Regions from separate parts of the Alteromonas sp. ABV4_515 genome, predicted to be linked through region 1. Evidence: predicted binding sites of a transcription regulator. Region 1 holds the regulator's gene; each other region holds the start of a gene.
What was found. Region 1 encodes FNR, which switches genes on or off when oxygen is low (the NO sensors DNR and NnrR bind a similar motif). Its sites were predicted from a motif close to TTGATCTAGATCAA; they were not measured.
Positions count from the first base shown of each region.

Region 2: a site for FNR is predicted at 3,080-3,093, ahead of clpB (ATP-dependent chaperone ClpB). Genes of this name have one in related genera too.
Region 3: a site for FNR is predicted at 2,778-2,791, ahead of ACXAGX_RS08735 (DUF3149 domain-containing protein). Genes of this name have one in related genera too.
Region 4: a site for FNR is predicted at 1,763-1,776, ahead of ccoG (cytochrome c oxidase accessory protein CcoG). Genes of this name have one in related genera too.

Region 1 covers NZ_JBSWWZ010000009.1:109,964-115,476, reverse strand. The annotation lists gene ttcA (tRNA 2-thiocytidine(32) synthetase TtcA) at 1-901, opposite strand, end outside; gene uspE (universal stress protein UspE) at 997-1,917, opposite strand; gene fnr (fumarate/nitrate reduction transcriptional regulator Fnr) at 2,019-2,756, opposite strand; gene ACXAGX_RS18990 (sulfite exporter TauE/SafE family protein) at 2,786-3,451, opposite strand; gene ccoS (cbb3-type cytochrome oxidase assembly protein CcoS) at 3,444-3,635, opposite strand; gene ACXAGX_RS18980 (heavy metal translocating P-type ATPase) at 3,641-5,513, opposite strand, start outside.
Region 2 covers NZ_JBSWWZ010000002.1:747,067-752,579, forward strand. The annotation lists gene ACXAGX_RS07630 (sigma-54-dependent Fis family transcriptional regulator) at 1-129, opposite strand, end outside; gene ACXAGX_RS07635 (NAD(P)-dependent alcohol dehydrogenase) at 240-1,361, opposite strand; gene ACXAGX_RS07640 (benzaldehyde dehydrogenase) at 1,373-2,836, opposite strand; gene clpB (ATP-dependent chaperone ClpB) at 3,192-5,513, shown strand, end outside.
Region 3 covers NZ_JBSWWZ010000003.1:228,453-233,965, reverse strand. The annotation lists gene ACXAGX_RS08750 (M16 family metallopeptidase) at 1-128, shown strand, start outside; gene gshA (glutamate--cysteine ligase) at 202-1,800, shown strand; gene ACXAGX_RS08740 (transglycosylase SLT domain-containing protein) at 1,911-2,603, shown strand; gene ACXAGX_RS08735 (DUF3149 domain-containing protein) at 2,893-3,018, shown strand; gene smrB (endonuclease SmrB) at 3,029-3,595, opposite strand; gene prmB (50S ribosomal protein L3 N(5)-glutamine methyltransferase) at 3,728-4,672, shown strand; gene aroC (chorismate synthase) at 4,678-5,513, shown strand, end outside.
Region 4 covers NZ_JBSWWZ010000007.1:131,778-137,290, reverse strand. The annotation lists gene ACXAGX_RS16985 (DUF3016 domain-containing protein) at 1-254, opposite strand, end outside; gene ACXAGX_RS16980 (DUF3299 domain-containing protein) at 514-1,092, opposite strand; gene ACXAGX_RS16975 (hypothetical protein) at 1,216-1,620, opposite strand; gene ccoG (cytochrome c oxidase accessory protein CcoG) at 1,845-3,278, shown strand; gene ACXAGX_RS16965 (serine/threonine protein kinase) at 3,250-4,257, shown strand; gene ACXAGX_RS16960 (thiol:disulfide interchange protein DsbA/DsbL) at 4,378-5,007, shown strand; gene ACXAGX_RS16955 (HD domain-containing protein) at 5,079-5,513, shown strand, end outside.

The sequences.
Region 1 (5,513 bases):
TTTCTTCTGCCAGCTCGTCTTTAAATTCAGGCGCATCAAATGCGGTATCACCATCGGCAACAGGCGCACCTGTTGTCTGAATAGCTGCGAAATCATACAGGTTTTTATCGGCCAGGTGAGACGGCGCAACGTTCTGAATCGCCCTGAACATGGATTCAATTCTGCCAGGAAAACGTTTATTCCAGTCTTGAAGCATCATTTTAATGTTCTGTCTTTGTAGGTTTTCTTGCGAACCACAGAGATTACAGGGAATGATTGGGAATGATGCTGCGTCTGAGTATTTCTGAATGTCTTTTTCACTGCAATAGGCAAGAGGACGGATAACAATATGTTCGCCATTATCGCTAACAAGCTTCGGTGGCATGGCTTTGAGTTTTCCACCATGGAACATATTCAAAAACAAAGTTTCCAACATGTCGTCACGATGATGCCCCAATGCGATTTTGGTTGCGCCTAATTCTTTGGCAGTGCGATAGAGTATGCCACGGCGCAGTCGCGAGCACAGAGAACAGGTCGTTTTACCCTCAGGGATCTTATCTTTCACAATGGAGTAGGTGTCTTCTTCTACGATTTTATAATCGATGCCCAGTGATGCCAGGTATTCCGGTAAAACGTGCTCAGGAAACCCGGGTTGCTTTTGGTCAAGATTCACCGCCACGATATCAAAGTGGATCGGCGCAATTTTTCGTAAGAAAAGGAGAATGTCTAGCATGGTGTAGCTGTCTTTACCCCCTGACAGACACACCATGACTTTATCTCCGTCTTCAATCATCTTGAAGTCATCAATGGCTTTACCCACGTTACGACGCAAGCGCTTCTGCAACTTATTGAAATTGTACTTCTGTTTGCTTTCGGCGCTGTGGCTCGATGTACCGGATTTGGCTGATGTTAATTGATTCATGACACTTCAGAATTGACGATGGGAAAAATAAAAGTGGCATTATACAAAACGAAGGGCGCTGCCGCCATAGAGAGTCGTGCGGCAGCGTGAATACCTTACCTGATAGGCGAGACAAATCCGTCGGGTTTAATAGCGAGGACATCACAATTTAAGCTGTCGAGTACGTGTTCAGCCGTGTTGCCAATGAACGCAGCAGATAGTCCGGTGCGGCCAACCGTGCCAATAACCACCAACTCAGCATTTAACTGTTCACTAATGCGTGACACCGCTTTTTCTGGCAGGCCTTCAATAACGTGACAGTTGGCAATACCAATACCGTATTTTGCACTGTGGGCTTCCATCTCTTTCAGATGATGGTCCCTTACGGAGTTTTGATAGGTTTGGGCGTTAAAATCCGGGATTTCAATGGCAATATTCAACGGTGTAGACGGGTAAGCATTTGCCAAATGCACCTGACCACTTAGCATGTTGGCATAGTCGGTGGCGACAACCGTAATCTTGTTATTCAGTTCGGCATGTTCTTTATCTTCAGTACCTACATTGACTGCTGCAACCACAGTGCCATTTTCTGGCCACACATGGTCTTTTACCAGCAACACTGGGGTGGGGCACTTACGGAGTAAGTTCCAATCTGTGGGTGTGAAAATGACGGTGCTGAGTTCGTGATGCTGCCGGGTTGACTTAACTACAAGATCAACATTTTGTTCTACCGCAAAGCGAATAATGGCTTCGTATCTTTTGTCATTCCAGACGACAGACACTTTTACTGGGCATCCGTCATAGTGACTGAATGTATTTTCAGCCCATTGCTTGCGATCATTGGTTACCGCTTTTCGCATTGCCTCTCGCTCAGCGCGTGTGAGCATGGTGGTCATGTCGTAAGAAAAGTCATAAACAACCAGCAATGCATGGACTTCAGCACCGGTTTTATTAGCGATTTCAATGGCTCTTGAAAGGGCGGGCTGTTCGGATTTGTCCGGTTGGACAACGGCGAGAATGCGGTTGTAAGTGATCATGACGTCCCTCCTTAGTCTATGGACTGCGATACGGCTTACATCTTTAGTATAGTAAACCGCCCAGGAGAGACGTTGTTTCAGATCAATAGACTGTTCGGATATCAGTCAACGCAGGTAGTGGGGATATCCATAGAGTGTAACCGTTTATCCATGCCCTCAAAATCCAAAATGGTGATCAGCTTGCCGTCGACTTTTATGATCCCTTCTTTTTGGAAACGGGTTAGCAAGCGGCTGATGGTTTCTACCGTCAGGCCAAGATAATTACCAATTTCGTTTCTAGTCATACTTAGATTAAACTGGCGATGAGAAAAGCCGCGCTCTTCAAAACGACCAGAAAGGTGAGCAATAAAGTAAATCAATCGCTCTTCTGCGGTGCGTTTATTCAATAACATCATCATTTGATGATCTTGCTTGATTTCAGCACTCATAAAGCGCATGACCTGGTTTCGCAACTTAGGAAACTGTTCTGACATCTTTTCCAGCGTGGCATAGGGAAGTTCACAAACCATGGCCGTTTCCAGCGCCTGGGTATAACTCTGATGCGTATCGTCGCGTAATCCATCGAAACCGATAATGTCACCCGGAAAGTGGAAACTAATAATTTGCTCTTCACCTTCTCTGTCGGTCACAAATGATTTGAAAGAGCCAGCACGTACAGCGTACAAGGACGTGAATTTATCACCCGCTTCAACCAAGGTGTCATGTTTATGAAGCGGCTTTTTTCGTTCAACGATATCGTCCAGCGATTCAATTTCAGTTTTGTTTAAAGCAACTGGAAGACATAAGTGACTAAAACTGCAGTTTTGACAGTGGATAGAGAAATCCGAACGCTTTTGCATGCTTACTTACCATTTTTACGTAACTGCTTTTAAAAACTACTGACTGCCCGCCATAAAATATAAAGCGCGTATATCAGCAGACTCAATGCGATTAGTTGCCGTACCATCGGCTGTCTGAATCCTTTAAGGACCCAGTTCGCTCCTGCCCAGGTGGCAAGTAACGCGGGAAGTGTACCTAATCCAAACCCCGCCATGATCACCGCGCCAGAAAAGGCTGTACCAGACGCTAATGCCCAGGTGAGAGTGGAATAAACCAGCCCACACGGTAACCACCCCCAAATCATACCATAAGGAATAGCGGAGAGAGGAGACCTGAAAGGTAAAAAACGTTTAGCGGTTGGCTGTATAGATTTCCATAAATGACTGCCTAGCTTCTCAATATGAATAATGCCTCTCCACCAGTTGCCAAGATAACACGCCATAGATAACAGCATGATTCCACTTAGAATAGCGAGGATCGGCCCCGATAATGGCAGGTACTTTTTGGCGATTTGCGCAACTGCCCCGGTAATTGCACCAGCCAGAATATAACTGGTAATGCGACCAAAGTTGTAGGCCAGAGCATAAGGAAAGCCATTGGCATTTCTGGGAATTGCACCAGAAAGCGCAATTGAAACGCCACCACACATGCCAATGCAATGGACACCACCGGCAATACCAACCAAAAAGGCCGATAGAAAAGAAAACTCACTCATTCAGCTTCTTTCGTTCTTCAGCGAGTTTTTTCTCTTCGGGCGACAGGTCATCGTCAAAGAGTATGCTGTACCCCTGACGATCGAGATCCTCGAACTGATTAGATTTCACAGCCCAAAAGAATACCCCGATAGCAATAGCCACAATGATAATGGCCAGCGGAATTAGTACATAAATTATACTCATAAGAATTACTTTAACAGTTTGGTAGAATTAGTCACCACAATAATGCTGCTGAGGCTCATGCCAATAACGGCCATCCAGGGCGTTAAAATGCCACTGACTGCAAAGGGTAATACAATCAGGTTATAGCCAATGGCCCACGCCATATTCTGGCGGATTACACGTTTCACCCGGCTCGCCATGCTCAACAAATGACGCATCAACGTAAGCTTCTCATTGAGGAAAATCACATCAGCGGCGCTTCTGGCAATGTCTGTAGCATTGCCAACCGCCACCGAAACATCCGCGGCAGCCAGTACTGGCGCATCATTGATTCCATCTCCCATCATCAAAATGTGCTCATTAGCTGCCTGGCGCGCATGTACAACATTGAGTTTATCTTCTGGACTGTTTCCACCTATGGCTTCATCAATGTGTAATTGCGCGGCAATGTCGTCTACGTTTTGCTGGATATCACCGCTCAACAACACTTTTTTGTAGTTCGAAAACGCGCTTAGTACGTCTTCAGCATCCGATTTTATTTGATCAGTCACTCTGAATGCGGCAAGGCATTTATCATTCGACACAAGGTATACATTAGCGATTATCGGAATTTCTAACTTATCGCAGGCTGTAAAACGTGCTGAGCCCGCTTTGTAACATTGGCCATGTATATCGCCTTCGATTCCTTTACCCGCCGTTATCGTCACATTCGTTACCGGAGCAAGATCGTCTGCGCTAAATGCGGCGGCGATAGGGTGCTCTGAACGGGATTCCAACGACGCCATCACGTGCATGATAAAGTCTTGTTGTTCTTTATCAGCAAACCAGCATTCGGTGATGGCAAAACGACCCTCTGTCAGTGTGCCGGTTTTGTCCATCACAACGGTAGTTATACTGGCGAGTTGCTCTAGGGCATCGGCTCGCTTTAGTAATATTCCCTGCTTGTTAAGCGTCGCCATGGCGCAGGTAAGTGCAGTGGGGGTTGCTAACCCAAGCGCGCAAGGGCAGGTTGCAACCAATACGGAAATCGTGATCCAAAATGTACGCGGATCGTCTTGCCAGTACCAGTAAGCGAAGGTCAGCGCTGCAATGAAAAGTACCAACGATACAAACAAGCTGGAAAATCTATCCGCTAACTGCGCGACCTTGGGTTTTGAAGCCATAGCAACACTTTGCAGGCGGATAATTTGGTTAACCAGCGCATGTTTGAGCGTTTGCGTAACGTGTATTGTTACGCTGTTATTGAGATTATTGGTACCACCAAAAATCGTGTCGCCGACGGTTTTTCTGCTCGGGTTGAACTCACCCGTAAGCATAGATTCATCAAATTCGCTGCTGCCATCCACAATGATGCCGTCGACAGGCACCGTCTCTCCGGCTTTTATCACCACGGTATCGTTAATTTTTAACGCTTTGGCAAGGCTTTGCACCAATGTGCCGTCGGCGTTTAGTTTATTCGCCGTAACCGGTATGTATTGCAGCATATTGGCAGAGATTTGCGCCGCTCGATGACGGCTTCGGTGTTCGAGAAACCGACTGAGCAAAAGCAGAAAGATGAACATGCAGATGCTTTCGAAAAATACATCGCCGCCACCGGAAATGGTTGCCCAGGTGCCAGACAAATACGTAGCGAACACCGCAATGGTGACGGGTACATCCATATTCACGCTGCGGGCCGCTAGCGCTTTCAGTGCCCCCAGATAAAACGTACTGCCTGAATAAAATACGACGGGTGTGGTAAGCACTAACGCAATCCAGTGAAAGTAAGACACCGTTTGTGGATCCATCGCATCCAGAAGATCAAAATACAGCGCGGCGGCAAGCATCATAACTTGCATGGTCATCAGGCCAGCTAACCCCAGCTTTTTCAGGAATTGCTTATCTTCAGCTTTGTAAGTG
Region 2 (5,513 bases), on a different contig from region 1:
CTGCCATGAACGGGCTACCGCATCCGGTAACAGATTCTCTGGAAGAGGGTGCCCCAATAATAACTGGCGCCTTGCATCATCCAGCAAATCAGGATTTATCATAAGTTCTTGATCATGATTATTGAACACGGCAACACCTTTACCAGTTTATCTGGTGCCGATGTTATCACAATGTAAAATTGTCAGTTGGCTATTGATAGCAGGAAGGAGTGATTTCACCCCTTCCTGTGGCGGCAAGTTTACAGTTCGCCGATTTTGATGATGGGCTTCAAGGTTATGCCTTTTTCGCTATCTTCAGCAGCCTGATTGATATCGCCAAATTCGTAGAATTTAACTAATTTATCGAAGGGAAAGCGGCCTTGATTAAACAATTCTACAAGTTGTGGAATGAAGGTTTTTGGGGTGGAATCACCTTCAACGATACCGCGAATCGATTTACCGCCGAGCAGCACATCATTTACGTCAAAGGTAGCATCGGTTCCTAATGCTGGCGCACCGACTACACCAATGGTGCCCATCAGCCCCAGGGCATCAATCCCTTGTCTTAACACCGCAGGGCGGCCGGTTGACTCAAGGGCAAAGTCGGCGCCACCACCGGTAATTTCTTTTACCCGTTCAATCACGTCTTCGTCTTTACTGTTAATAACATGGGTTGCACCCAGTTCCTTTGCCAGTTCAAGACGGGATTCAACCACGTCGGTTGCAATAATCGTGGTGGCGCCGGCAACCCGTGCCGCCATTACTGATGATAAGCCTACCGCACCTGAACCATAAGACACAAAACTGCTACCCGGCGTGACTTTTAGTGAATTAATTACCGCACCAGCACCGGTTTGAATACCGCAACCGAGCGGACCTAGCAGCTCCAATTTGGCGTCTTTACTTACCTTGATGGCGTTACTTTCCAAACTCAGTGCATAGGTGGCAAAGGACGACTGGGCAAAGAAGTGATCGTGCAGCGGTTTACCATTGGCATCTTGAATAGCGGTTTCGCCATCTGTTCCTACGCCACTGAAGTTGCGAGGATAGAATTCCTGGCAATAGGTGGCATGACCGTGATTACAGGGTTTACAATGTGTGCAGTAACCGAAAGTGAGTACCACGTGGTCGCCCACCTCAAGGTCTTTTACCAGCGGGCCCACCGCCGTAATCACCCCGGAACCCTCGTGGCCTAAAACTGCAGGAAGAGGGACGGGATAGTATTGATCACGCACAATCATATCAGTGTGGCACATACCGGTTGCCACTATTTTAACCAATACTTCATCGTCTTTCGGTGCACGGATTTTCGCCTCTTCTAATTCAAAAGGGGCGCCTTTGGCGCGAGTCACTGCCGCGCGAATTTGCGTAATTTCAGACATTACCTTATTCCTTATAATGGATAACGAGGGGCTTCAGATTGGATAGTCAGCCATTGCCATTGGGTGAATTCTTCCCAATTCGCAGCGCCGCCCACACTGGTGCCGTTGCCGGATGCCCCGGTTCCACCAAATGGATTAACCACCTCATCATTGACAGTCTGATCATTGATATGAAGCAGACCCGTGTTGAGTTGCTGACTTAAGTTGAGCGCCCGCCCCACATTGGTCGCGATGATGCCCGCTGATAAGCCATACTCGGTTTGATTCGCCAGTTGCGCTGCTTCCTCATCGGTATCGAACGGAATAACAACGGCAACCGGACCAAAAATTTCTTCATTAAATGCCGGACTTTCCGGCGTCACACCGCTGAGCACTGTCGGTTGGAAAAACAAACCGGAATAATCGCCGCCAGCCTCTATTTTGGCGCCACCTTCTACAGCCGCTTTGAGAATTCGGCTAATGTTATCGCGCTGATGTTCATTAATGATTGGGCCCAGTGCGACCTGCTCGGTGGCCGGGTCTCCCACTGGTAGTTGCTTGGCTTTTTCTGCCAGCTTACTGACAAACGCCTGATAAATTTTACGCTGAACAAGAATGCGGCCGGTCGACATACAAATTTGCCCCTGATGTAACCAGGCACCCCAGGTCGCGTTCGCGATAGCAAGATCGATGTCGGCATCGTCCAGAATGATCAGAGAGTTCTTTCCACCCAGTTCCAGAGATACTTTTTTGAGATGGCGGCTGGCAGCTTCGCCTACTTTTTTACCCGCGTTGGTCGAGCCAGTAAACTGAATCATCGCCACATCCGGGTGTTCGGTTAATGTGGCACCGGCTGCGCCATCACCTGGTAACATATGCAGTATACCTTCAGGTAACCCGGCTAATTCGAACACCCGAGCGATAGTTACGCCACCGCACACGGCGGTTCGGGGATCAGGTTTAAGTACAACCGCATTACCCACTGCAAGCGCCGGAGCAACCGCACGAATGGCCAGATACAGTGGAAAGTTAAATGGCGAGATAACGCCAACCACACCTAAAGGTTTACGACGGGCGATACTAATTTTACCCGGCGCGGCAGGTAAGACTTCTCCTTGACTTTGTGAAGGCAAGGCTGCGCTTTCGTTCAGCACTTTTATACTGAGTGAAACTTCAAATTCGGCCTTTGCTCGAATTGAACCACTTTCGCGGATCAACACATCGGTGATGTCGTTAAAGTGCTCTTGCATCACCTGAGCGGCTTTGCGCAATACAGCAGCTCGCTCTTCAAAGTGGGTGGCAGACCAGACGGGGAACGCTTTTTTCGCTGCAGTACAGCTTTGGCTCACATCTTCTGGACTCGCCATGGCGATTTGTCCAAGTTCTTTTCCAGACGCAGGTTCAGTCACAAAAACCGGCTTGGCTGAACCAGATACCCATTTGCCGGTAAAGAGTTTTTCCTGCCAAACCGCATTGGCAATGAATGATTCTGTCATTACAACCTCTTTCGTTTAGGCTCACAGAGCCAGTGTTTGATTCATCGGTGTCGATGTACATCTTATTAACAGCATCACCTGTGCCAGCCGCTGTTTTCGGGCAATAGGTATTGAATATGTCCAGCCAATGAACAATGTGAGTGTCTGGCATGTTCATAACCTGAACACTGTGCGCGAAACGTGAGAGCCGTTTGTAAATTTTTCGATTGTGGAAAGAAAGATAGTAATGACACACTAAAAAGATTGACTGACATCAATGAGTGGATAGGTTCATCACTAATTTTTTGCGTAATGAACTTGAATAGCATGTGTGCGATACCTATTTAAATAGCACTACTTTTGCAGGGGGCTTTTCATGCGATTAGATAGATTTACCAGTAAGTTTCAATTAGCGATATCCGACGCACAGTCATTGGCACTGGGTCGTGATCATCAGTTTATTGAGCCCGTGCACCTGATGACAGCCATGCTGAATCAACAAGGTGGCTCAGTGCGCCCGCTTCTCGATCAGGCCCACGTTAATGTGAATGCATTACGTTCTTCTTTGGCCGAAGCTATCGAGCGTCTTCCCCGCGTTGAAGGGATTGGTGGCGATGTGCAGCTAAGCAAAGAAAGCGGCATTTTGCTAAACCTGTGTGACAAAATTGCACAGCAGAGAAAAGATGAATACATCACGTCAGAAATCTTTGTACTGGCAGCGTTAGACGACAAAGGCAAGCTTGGTGAATTATTGCGAAGTTTAAACATCACCCGCGACCAGTTGGAAAGCGCGATCGACAAAATGCGTGGCGGTCAGAAAGTGACAGATCCGAATGCCGAAGATGTTCGTCAGGCACTGGAGAAATACACTACCGATCTGACAGAGCGGGCAGAGCAGGGCAAGCTCGACCCGGTAATTGGCCGTGATGATGAAATTCGCCGCACCGTGCAGGTGCTACAGCGCCGTACTAAAAATAACCCGGTATTGATTGGTGAGCCTGGTGTAGGTAAAACCGCCATTGTTGAAGGCTTAGCACAGCGTATTATTAACGGTGAAGTGCCCGAAGGTCTGAAAGACAAGCGTGTGCTATCGCTGGATATGGGCGCGCTGGTGGCCGGAGCAAAATTCCGCGGTGAGTTTGAAGAGCGCTTAAAAGCGGTGCTCAATGAGCTCGCCAAAGAAGAAGGCCGGGTGATCTTATTCATCGATGAGTTGCATACGATGGTCGGCGCCGGTAAAGGCGAGGGTGCCATGGATGCGGGTAACATGCTCAAGCCTGCACTTGCACGTGGGGAACTTCACTGCGTGGGCGCTACTACGCTGGATGAATACCGCCAGTATATTGAAAAGGATGCCGCGCTTGAGCGTCGCTTCCAGAAGGTGCTGGTGGATGAGCCAAGCGTTGAAGATACCATTGCTATTCTGCGTGGTTTGAAAGAACGTTATGAACTCCATCACTCGGTAGATATTACCGATCCAGCCATTGTCGCTGCGGCTACGTTGTCGCATCGTTACATCAGTGACCGTCAGTTGCCTGACAAAGCTATTGATTTAATTGATGAAGCGGCTTCAAGCATACGTTTGCAAATCGACTCTAAGCCTGAAGAAATGGACAGATTGGAACGTCGTATTATTCAGCTTAAGTTGGAAGAGCAAGCGCTGGCAAAAGAAACCGACGACGCCAGTCATAAACGACTTGAAATGATCGAGTTGGAACGTGAGCAGGCAGAAACCAAATTTGGCGATCTTGATAAAATATGGCGTGAAGAAAAAGACGCCATGCAGGGCACGCAGTCTATCAAGACTGAACTCGAGCAGGCAAAACTGGATTTGGAAATTGCCCGCCGTGCCTCTGATCTAAACCGCATGTCCGAATTGCAATATGGCCGAATTCCCGAGCTTGAAATGAAGCTGGAAAAGGCGGCCGAGAATGAGACGCGCGAAACGCTGTTGCTGAAAAATAAAGTGACCGATGTAGAAATAGCCGATGTGCTTTCACGTTGGACCGGTATTCCGGTAGCCAAAATGCTTGAGGGTGAGCGTGACAAACTGCTGCGTATGGAAGACGTTCTTCATACCCGCGTTGTGGGCCAGGCTGAGGCGGTAAGTGCCGTTTCAAACGCGATCCGCCGGTCTCGGGCCGGTCTTGCCGATCCAAATCGACCCATTGGTTCGTTCCTGTTCCTCGGCCCGACGGGTGTCGGTAAAACAGAGCTTTCCAAAGCGTTGGCTGGCTTTTTGTTTGACACCGAAGAAGCGTTGGTGCGCATTGATATGTCGGAGTTTATGGAGAAGCACTCTGTGTCCCGACTCGTCGGTGCGCCCCCGGGTTATGTGGGGTATGAAGAAGGGGGTTATTTGACAGAAGCGGTCAGACGCAAGCCTTACTCTGTTATCCTGCTGGATGAGGTGGAAAAAGCCCATCCCGATGTGTTTAACATTCTGCTTCAGGTACTGGATGATGGCCGCCTTACCGATGGGCAGGGACGCACGGTGGACTTTAAGAACGCCGTTGTGATCATGACGTCGAACTTGGGCTCAGATGTCATTCAAGACACCCATGATGACAATCAATATGATGAAATGAAGCAGCGAGTGATGGGCGTAGTGAGTCAGCACTTCAGACCGGAATTCATTAATCGGGTAGATGATCTGGTGGTGTTCCATCCCCTGGGCAAAGAGCAGATTAAATCGATA
Region 3 (5,513 bases), on a different contig from region 1:
TGAGTGAGTTAGCGAAATCACAATTGAATATCGACGACATGCAAATTATTGTAGTCGGTGATGCCGCGAGCCTTAAGGAACCGTTAAAAGCCCTGGGCTTGCCGGTCGAGACGTTATCACTGAATTAGTGAAAGGTTTTTATTGAAATTCTGGTGTTGCGCCCCACATTTGTGGGCCAACACTCCTTGATGGATGAACACATTGACCTCATCAGAGCAAATTTTTACCCGTCGCGTTGAAGCGATGGAATCGCCTGCGTTTCTAGATGCGCTAAAAGATATCAAACACGGTGTAGAGCGTGAAGGCTTGAGAATTGAGCCCGCTGGTGCACTGGCCGTAACGCAACATCCTGAAGCACTGGGTGCCGCTCTGACGCACGATTGTATTACCACTGATTTCTCTGAGTCGCTGCTCGAATTCATTACCCCGCCGGTAGCCAGTAGCGAAATCACAGAAACGCAACTGAAAGACATTCACAAATTTGCCCTTGAGAATATGGGCGGTGAATTGCTTTGGCCATTAAGTATGCCGTGTTTCATCGATGACGAATCCCGTATTCCACTGGCCTATTATGGTGAATCAAACGTGGCGCAAATGAAGCGTGTGTATCGTATGGGCCTTAAAAATCGATACGGCAGCATGATGCAGGCGATTTCCGGCGTGCACTTTAACTTTTCTTTGCCAGACAGTTTCTGGAAAGTGTGGGCAGACTACACAGGGCAGACCTATTCACAAGATCAGGTGTCTGCCGACTACCTGGCGATGGTGCGTAACTATCGTCGCCTTTGCTGGTTGTTGCCTTACCTGTATGGCGCTTCGCCGGCATTGTGTCATTCCTTCATGAAAGGAAAACCGACTACTCTACCGTTCAAGAAAGTGGGCAAGGGCACTTTATATATGCCTTACGCCACTTCACTGCGAATGAGTGACTTGGGCTATACCAACTCAGAGCAGTCGGCGCTGCAAATTTGCTACAACCAAATAGCCACCTACACGGAAAAACTCCGCAGCGCCATGTACACGCCATCTGAACGTTTTGGCCAGTATGCTGCTGGCGAAGGCGGTCATTATCAGCAGTTATCGAAAAATATTCTGCAGATTGAAAATGAGCTCTATTCACCCATACGTCCTAAGCAACCAACGGCATCGATGGAAAAGCCCACCGATGCTTTGGTACGTCGTGGGGTGAGTTATGTGGAAGTGCGCGTATTGGATGTAAACCCCTTCTCGCCGGTGGGCATTACCAAGTCGCAAATGGATTTCCTTGATGTGTTTATGGTGAGTTGTCTGATGATGGAATCACCAGACATGACGCCAGAAGAGTTAGTGGTGTGTCGCGAGAACATGGACAAAGTCGTGCTGGAAGGCCGTAATCCTGAACTTAAGTTACACACCAATGGCAGCGACATCGCTTTTAGTGCGTGGACTGAAAAGCTGTTTGCTCAGTTCAGAAAAACTGCCGAATTGCTTGATAAAGCTAACCAGCGTTCTGATTATTCCATCGCGGTAAACACCGAATGGGAAAAGGTGTGCGATCCGGCGCTAACGCCATCAGGACGCATTCTCGATGCGTTGCTTGCAGAAAATAAAGATAACGTGGTGTTTGGTCTGGAACTGGCGCAGAAATATGCGTCTGAAATAAACGGTTACGATTACAAACAATATAGCCGCGAAGATTTTGAGAGAATGGCATCTGAATCCATCGCTGCTCAGAAAGCGGTAGAGGCGGCAGATGACAAATCATTTGCTGATTTCATTCACGATTATTTTGCCGAACCTATGGCAACGCGAGCAAGTTGACGTAAAGTTAAGTAAACTGAAGTCAGAACCGTCGTTTATGCTGCATCAATGCAGGGCTATACCTGAACGACAGACAAAAAAATGCCTGGCAAGAGGGCCAGGCATAAATAATGTTCCAGGGAAACACACACATTTTGCTAGAACACTTATTCAGACAACGTCCAGTGAGAAAGTTCAACATTCGTTTCAAGTTTTTTCTAGCTGGCGCCACTTTTTTTTCGGCAAGCCTGCTGAGCGGTTGCGCTACCTCCCCACCTCAGGACACCAGTAATATCTGTGAAATCTTCTATGAGAAAGAAGATTGGTATGACGCTGCGGCTGATGCCCGGGATAAGTGGGGCGTGCCTATTCATATTCCAATGGCAATCATGTATCAGGAAAGTTCTTTCCGTCATGATGCACTGCCACCCAAAGATTATGTTTTCTTCGGTCTTATTCCATGGGGCAGGGTGAGTTCTGCTTATGGATATTCTCAGGCTAAAACCATCACCTGGTCAGACTACGTGCGGGAAACGGGTAACAGTTGGGCCGACCGGGACGACTTCGAAGATGCCATGGACTTCATGGGCTGGTTTATTTCTAAGTCGTATAAAATAAACGGGGTCTCGAAATGGGACGGTTATGCCCAGTACCTGAATTATCATGAAGGTTGGGGCGGCTACAAACGCCGTAGTTATAACAGCAAGCCCTGGTTGAAAAAAGTGGCTAGCACCGTTAAAGCGCGCTCATTACGTTATGCAACGCAACTTAAAACCTGCGAAGAAGACTTAAGTAAGAGTTGGTTCTGGAAATTATTTTCCTGATTGATGGAATGCGGAGAAAAAGAGGTAGGCAGGCGCACCACACACCTGCCTACAATCGACGCTAAGCCAAGACCGTTAATCACCCAACGTCGAACAGGCAGTTTCAATATATTGCAAATGATAATGATTTGCAATAGCAACAAGTAAAAACTTTTCAGATTGTTTTATGGCCTGTTGATCTAGGTCATGCCCCCGCGAGCTTCAGAAAAATCCCCTTGATGCAGATCACAGAAATTTCTCCGACACCGTTGCACACTTAACCCGTCCACCAATGTTAAGGAGCAGAACGATGTTCATGTCCATGATTAAAGATCCGGTAGTGTGGGGTTCGCTGCTATTAATTTTCGTCGTGATTGTGATGATGGGGTATTACACCTGGCTGTTTATGCACAACAGTGCCGAGCAGGATAAATAACGAAGCAGGCTTAGCCCTTCTTTGCATTGCTGTCTGGGGTATCAATTAAAACGAGTAACGCCCCTTGCCCACCGTACTCCAGGGGAGCCTGGTGAAACGCTTTGACATGGGGGTGTTGAACCAGGTAATGGGGCAAGGCGTTTTTTAAAATTCCAGCGCCGATACCATGCACAATGCCAACGCAGTCAATCAGTTCTTTGCGGGCGGTATAAATTAATGCGGAGAGTTCCAGCTTTACATTCTCACGATTTAGGCCGTGGAGATCCAATACCAGCTCAGGGTAAAAATCACCCCGACGAAGACGTTTAAGGCTATGGGTTGGTTCGTCTTCACGGCAATAACGCATGGGGCCTTGGGCGGGAAGACTTGCTTGATACACATCAGAAAAAGCAAAGCTGGCATCGAGCAAACGCTGCTGACGGCTGTCAGGCTGTGTGGCAGAATGTAAACGCTTGGTTGGCACGTGGCGGCGCTTATGCACCACTTTATCCTGCGTTAACGGCTTAATGCCGTTCATTTCATCCATAAAGGCCGCGAAATCGTCATCCTTATTTTCAGGCCCGCTTTTATCCGCCAACAATCTTCTCCGGTTATCACTTATACACGCATTGAATAGGGCAAATGCGGCGTGGTGCACGCATTTTGTGTTGGGAGTCGCCCTGAGTTTCGGTATGATACCAGCTTTATTTCTGGCGATGTACCTCACTCCATGACCGATAAGATTTATTTAGACGAAGCCATCCGCGATTTGCACACTGTACTAGATATGGTGCGATGGACTGTCAGCCGTTTCAACTACGCTCAACTTTACTACGGTCACGGTACCGATAACAGTTGGGATGAAGCGGTTTGCCTGGTTATGCACGCGCTACATCTGCCACAAGATATTACTGCCCGTACCGGCGATGGTTTATTTTCTGCGCGACTAACCCAGTCAGAAAAAGAGAAAGTAACCGATTTGGTACTTAAGCGCGTGCAAACCCGCATGCCGCTGCCATATATCACTCATGAAGCCTGGTTCTGCGATATGCCGTTTTACGTGGACGAGCGCGTGCTCATTCCTCGTTCGCCATTTGCTGAACTGATTAAAACCCGCTTTGCCCCGTACCTTGAAGAAGCGGTTGAGCCAACCAGTATTCTGGATATGTGTACGGGCGGCGGTTGTATCGCTATCGCTCTGGCGCACACCTTCCCACTGGCGCAGGTTGATGCCGTGGATATTTCATTCGACGCCCTTGAAGTGGCTGACTTTAATATTCAGGAACATAATCTGGGCGATCGGGTTTTCCCCATCCACTCTGATTTGTTCACCAGTCTGGAAGGCCAGCAGTACGATTTAATCGTGTCTAACCCGCCTTATGTTGATGAAGAAGACATGAACGATCTGCCTGATGAATATCAGCATGAGCCTGAGTTGGCTCTAGCTGCCGGTGAAGACGGCTTAGATCTGGTGGAACAAATGCTAAAACAAGCACCACACTACCTGAAAGACGGTGGTTGGATGCTGGTGGAAGTGGGCAACAGTGAAGTGCATATGGCAACACGTTTCCCGGGGTTGCATGTAGATTGGGTTGAATTGCAGCAGGGCGGTCACGGGATTTTTGCGGTGTCTAAATCGTCACTGGTGACTTATTTAAACGGTAAGGAAAATTAATACAGATGTCTGGCAATAGCTTCGGAAAAATGTTTACTGTGACCACCTTTGGTGAAAGTCACGGTATTGCTATCGGTGGTGTGGTTGATGGTTGTCCTCCTGGACTGGAAATCACTGAGGCGGATCTGCAGATTGATTTAGATCGTAGAAAGCCTGGCACGTCACGTTATACCACAGCACGTCGGGAAGGCGATGAGGTTCAAATTCTGTCTGGTGTGTTTGAAGGCAAAACGACCGGTACCAGCATTGGTCTTCTGATCCAGAATACCGACCAACGTAGTGGTGACTATTCCAATATTAAAGATCGTTTCCGCCCTGGTCATGCAGACTACACCTATCATCAGAAGTATGGCACTCGGGATTATCGTGGTGGTGGTCGTTCTTCTGCGCGGGAAACGGCTATTCGTGTTGCAGCGGGGGGAATCGCCAAGAAATTCTTAAAAGCGGTTTACGGTATTGAAATTCACGGATACCTGTCTCAACTGGGTCCGATTAAAGTGGACACGGTTGACCACAGCATTACTAACACCAATCCGTTTTTCTGCCCCGATGAAAGTAAACTGGAAGCGCTGGATGAATATATGCGCGACCTGAAAAAATCCGGCGATTCAATTGGCGCGAAAGTGTCCGTGGTTGCCACGGGGGTTCCTGTGGGTTTAGGCGAACCGGTGTTTGACCGCCTCGATGCCGACATCGCCAGTGCCATGATGGGCATCAACGCCGTGAAGGGCGTGGAAATTGGTGATGGTTTCGACGTCATTGAGCAAAAAGGCAGTGAACACCGCGATACGTTAACACCAGATGGTTTCACCAGTAATCACGCTGGTGGTGTGCTGGGTGG
Region 4 (5,513 bases), on a different contig from region 1:
AGATCCAGATTGGTGACGGTCATTGATAATTTTTCTTTCTCAGGCAGCTTTTCAGCGAGTTCCCCCACGTACTTATCGAGGGCCTCGAAAGTGCGTTCACGAAACTTAACCCGACTTTCATTCGTCGGCCTTACATCTGCGTACTTTTCTGGATTCTGCCAGACTATTTCCGCAGTTGCGGCACTGGACTGAGTAGATGCAAGGGAGCTCCCTGCAGCCAAAGAAACCAGTATTATTTTCCAAACAGAATTCATTTTATGACTCCTCAATTGAAATACCAATACACAGTGTTGCCCGATACCATTACGAAACACTACGAGCAGCTTCGTAAAACTACCTCCGTACATCACTTAGAGCCTCTCGCTGCCAATTTGTTCCATTGTGTCAGCAACGGGCAATACGTTTACTATACTGGCAACTAACTTCGCTTTCGATTTTTCACAGCAACCTATTTATACCACACTCAAATGAACAGACACTGAACGATAGTAGATATTTTAAACTGCACTCATATCAAAAAGTAGCAACGCTAACATCAGACATCGAATAAACAGCTGTCGCAAGTTCATTCTCTGTCAAGGCTAAATGCAAGGTACCTGAAAGCCAGACAGCATCAAAAGTCCAATCTACTCCCTGCTTGTATTCCGCATAGATGATTTGGTTGGGAGGAGGTGGCGGCAGATGCATGCAGGCGCCAAAATAGGGCACTAAGAAGAAACTAACAATTTTTCCTGATTCTGTGAAATCCAGTGGAACCATAAACCCGGGAATACGAATTGATTGACCATCGAGTTTTTTAACGCCATTAGTCGATACTAACGCTCGTTCATAATCGTTGGTTGGTGCAGCGATACCCGATTGAATACGACTACTGATTTTATCATCCTCAGAGCCATCTTGAACTTGACGCACTGAATCAGGCATATTTTTTAACACTAACAATTCTTCAGGAGGTACAAGATACTCCCATTCTAAGATTCGGGGTTCTTTATTATCTGCCGCAGCCGGGTAAGCCAGCAGAAAACCATAAATCATTAACACACTACAAAATAAACGCGAGTGACCAAATAACACTGTTAAAACCGTCTTCATTATGAGTGTTTTTTAGCCTGCCTCAAATTGAAAAATTAGACCATGCTAGTCATCGGACGACGTGGGAGATTAACGAAAAAATGAAAAGTGAATTTTAGATTGTTGTATGAAAATTACGGGTATTCAAAGCGAGTGAGACAGCAGTTCCGTACTCGCGATGGCGGCGCAAAAATGCCTCAACTCGCCACCACTAATAAAGGGGTTAATATCGTCGGTTACGCAATAGGTGTGATGAAAAGAGATGATGCTGTCGCGACTTTGCAGGATTTCATCGACATAATCCTGTTGGAACGGACGAAGTTGTTCCCGCATGGGTGCCGTTACCGATAGCAGAGATTCCAACTCTTTGCGTTCCTGCCAAGTGGCGACATATTCGTACCAACTGCTCACTTCAGCCTGAGCATCTTTAAAAATATACTGAACCATTGGCAAACGGAGCACAAAGATCAGTACTGCTATCTCTGAAATCACCAAAAAACCACGCCACATCTGATTAACCTGACCCTGTAATCGCAAAGCCAATCTCATTCAGACAGCAGAGACACGGCTTTATATTTAACCTGATAACCTGTTGAGAATATAACCGCCTGAAAGCTAATTAAATAGTTTGAGTTTTATACCTGAATATTGTTTTTAATAAGCCGGAACAGACTGTTATGCGCTTTTTTTCTTGATCTGTATTAAGTCTGGCTTATTTACTCTTGCTATACTGGCAGCAAATAACAGACACCTGTGTCAGTAAGGTTGCCTTCATGAGCGAACAAATTCAGGTCAAAAACGTCTCTCCGGTAAAAGTGCATCAGCCGCCCGGTGGCAGTAATAAAAAACGCCCATCGGCTCGCAGCCAAATTTATGTTCGTGCCGTTAAGGGCCCTATCGAGACGTTCCGCCGCTTATTTGGCTTTGTTTTTGTTGGTCTTTTTGCGCTCATCCCCTGGATTCAATACGACGGGCATCAGGCTATCTTGTTGGATATTATGAACCAGCGTTTTACCATTTTTGGTCTCACGCTGTGGCCGCAAGATCTCACGTTACTGGCTTATATTTTTATTGTTGGTGCATTCGCGCTGTTTTTTGTCACCACTTTCGCCGGGCGGGTTTGGTGTGGATTTATGTGCCCGCAAACCACCTGGGTTTATATGTATGTGTGGTTTGAAGAAAAAATCGAAGGGCCCCGTAACAAGCGCATTAAGCTGGATGAACGCCCTCTCGACTTCGATAAGTTCTGGCGCAAATCACTCAAGCACATTGCCTGGCTTTCTGTTGCCCTGCTCACCGCGCTCACCTTTGTGGGCTACTTCACACCGATTGGTGCATTGTTTATCGACTTTTTTACCTTCAATGCCAGTTTCTGGGCGGTATTTTCAATTCTGTTCTTCGCAGGTTGTACCTATGGGAATGCCGGTTGGATGCGGGAAATCATGTGTACCCACATGTGTCCTTACGCCCGCTTTCAGTCTGCCATGTTCGATAAAGACACCTTTACGGTTTCTTACGATTACAATCGAGGGGAGAAACGTGGACCTCGCCCCCGTAAACTGAAACATGAAGAATTGGCTGACAAAGCGCTCGGTGATTGTATCGACTGTAACCTGTGTGTACAGGTATGCCCTACCGGTATCGATATTCGCAATGGGCTACAATATGAATGTATTAACTGCGGTGCCTGCGTAGATGCCTGCAATGGCGTCATGGAGAAAATGAACTACCCCAAAGGGCTGATTAGTTTTACGTCTGAAGAGCGTCTTACTGGAGGCCATACAAATATTGTGCGGCCCAAACTGATTGGCTATTTCGTGGTACTGTTAGTGATGATTGGCCTGCTCATGGCAGATATTCTCACTCGCTCACCATTAGAAGTCGACCTGATACGTGATCGCAACTCCCTGTTTCGGGAAAACGGCCGGGGCAATGTAGAAAACGTCTACACCATCAAAATTCTGAACAAATCTCAGGACACCCATACCTACACTATCGAGGTGAAAGGTTTAGCTAGCTACAATATTTTAGCCGATACCACAGTAACTGTTGGTGGCGGAGAAGTCTTCAGTATGCCACTATCTCTGGAAACCTCTCCGAAGAACCTTAGCGAGGCGGTGACAGACATTTATTTCCATGTCCGGACCGAAGATGCTGAGGGCAATGTTGTGGAAGTCGATGAACCAACAAAATTCCTCTACAGATAGTAAAGAACAAGGCGATTTTGCCTTTGCGGGCTTAAGCCCTGACACCGTATTAGACGCCCTTGAAAGCTGCCGGATTTACCCAGAATCTGGCTTGCTGGCGCTGAACAGCTATGAAAACCGGGTTTACCAGTTCAAGGCCGATGACGGTCAGCGCCTGGTGGTAAAATTCTATCGCCCCAGCCGCTGGAGCGATGAACAAATCCTTGAAGAACACAGTTTCGCCAAAGAAATCGCCGATGCCGATATTCCACTGGTGGCGCCGATGGAAGTCGACGGGAAAACCCTGCACCATGCATGCGGATTCCGTTTTGCTGTATTTCCGTCTGCCGGTGGACGCCAGTTTGAGGTTGATAACCTCGATCAGCTTGAGTGGATGGGACGCTTCATCGGCCGCATGCATCGCGTCGCGCAGGCTAAACCTTTCCAATTTCGGCCCGAACTTAATCTGCAGAATTTTCTCGATAAACCCCGGGAAATCCTCACCACAAGCCGACTATTGCCTGGCCATTTAGAGACCGCCTTTTTTGCTATTCTTGACCCACTGATTAAAGAAACCCAAAAGCGGTATGGCGCAACCAAGCTTATTCGCCTTCATGGCGACTGTCACCCAGGAAACATTCTCTGGCGAGACGGTCCCATGTTTGTGGACTTAGATGATTGTCGTATGGGGCCAGCCATCCAGGATTTGTGGATGATGCTGTGTGGTGACAGGCAACAACAACTGCTGCAATTGGATGTGCTGGTAGAAGCTTACGAAGAATTCCACAGCTTCGACAACAACCAACTTGCGCTGATTGAGCCGCTTCGTGCCATGCGTATGGTGCATTATATGGCTTGGTTGTCTCAACGCTGGGAAGACCCGGCATTTCCGCGGGCGTTTCCCTGGTTTGCCGAAGACAAATACTGGGAAGGGCAGATCCTTGCGCTTAAAGAACAATTGGCAGCGCTCCACGAGCCTCCGCTAAAACTGGGTTATTAATCCAGACTTAAGCCCAAACTTGCTGTTAACTCGCGTTTGCGACATCTTGTCGTGAACGCTAGTCGACACGGGATCACTGTGGTACTCTTTTTTTGATTTTGTATTATGGATTGTTAACCGATGAAAAAAATTGCTTTATTTCTGTTGACTGCCCTGCTGCTTCCTCTGCAGGCTTGCGCAGATGACGTTAAGTGGAAAGAAGGAACCCATTACGAAGTATTAGACCAGCCGGCAACGTCAAAGCCTACGGTTTATGAGTTCGCTTCCTTCTGGTGCGGTCACTGCTTCCGTTTCGAGCCAGTGGTAGCCGAAATCAAAAAAGCCCTGCCAGAAAACGTAAAGTTTACCAAGATCCACGTAAACTTCATGCCTGGTGCTGACGAATCAGTACAGGATGACGCCACCCGCGCCATGATGATTGGTCGCGTGTTAAAACGCGAAGATGAGTTGAACGGTGCAATCTTTAACTACATTCATCAGCAACGTGCCTCAGTAGGTGGAATGTCTGATCTGAAAAACATCTTTGTGGTTAATGATGTCGATCCGGAAGAGTTCGATAAGTTAGCGAAAACATCTAACTTCTCCGTTGACAATATGGTGAAGAAAAACCTGAAAATTCAGGAACAATATCGTAAAGACGTGACCGGTACGCCAACATTTATCGTAAACGGTAAATACAAGGCAACCTTTGTACAAGGCATGACTTTCGATGACGTTAGAGATTTGGTTGTTTGGCTTTCTCAGCAGTAACACAAATATGATTTGAAAAACGCGCCCGAATGGCGCGTTTTTTATTTGGAGCTTATTTTTTGGAGATAGCAATGAGCGATATTCAGGCCTTTGCCAATTTCATCCGCGAACTCGATCAACTTAAAGCCGTGAAGCGACAGGTACGTTTACCTTGCGATGGCGATCGACAGGAAAATAGTGCAGAGCATAGCTGGCATGTGGCGTTAATGGCTAACGTGTTAGCGCCTTATGCCGAGCAGGCGATAGACATTCAGCGCGTCACGCAGATGATACTGATCCACGATCTGGTGGAAATTGATGCCGGTGACCTATTTGCCTTTGCGGAAGTGGCAGACCATGCAGAACAAGAAGCTAAAGAATTCGCTGCCGCAGACCGCATTTTCGGCTTGCTGCCTGACGCCCCGGGGAAACATCTTCATGCTTTGTGGCATGAGTTCGAAGCGGCAGAAACCGCAGATGCTAAATTTGCCAAAGCCATGGATCGGGTTTTACCGGTGTTCCAGAAT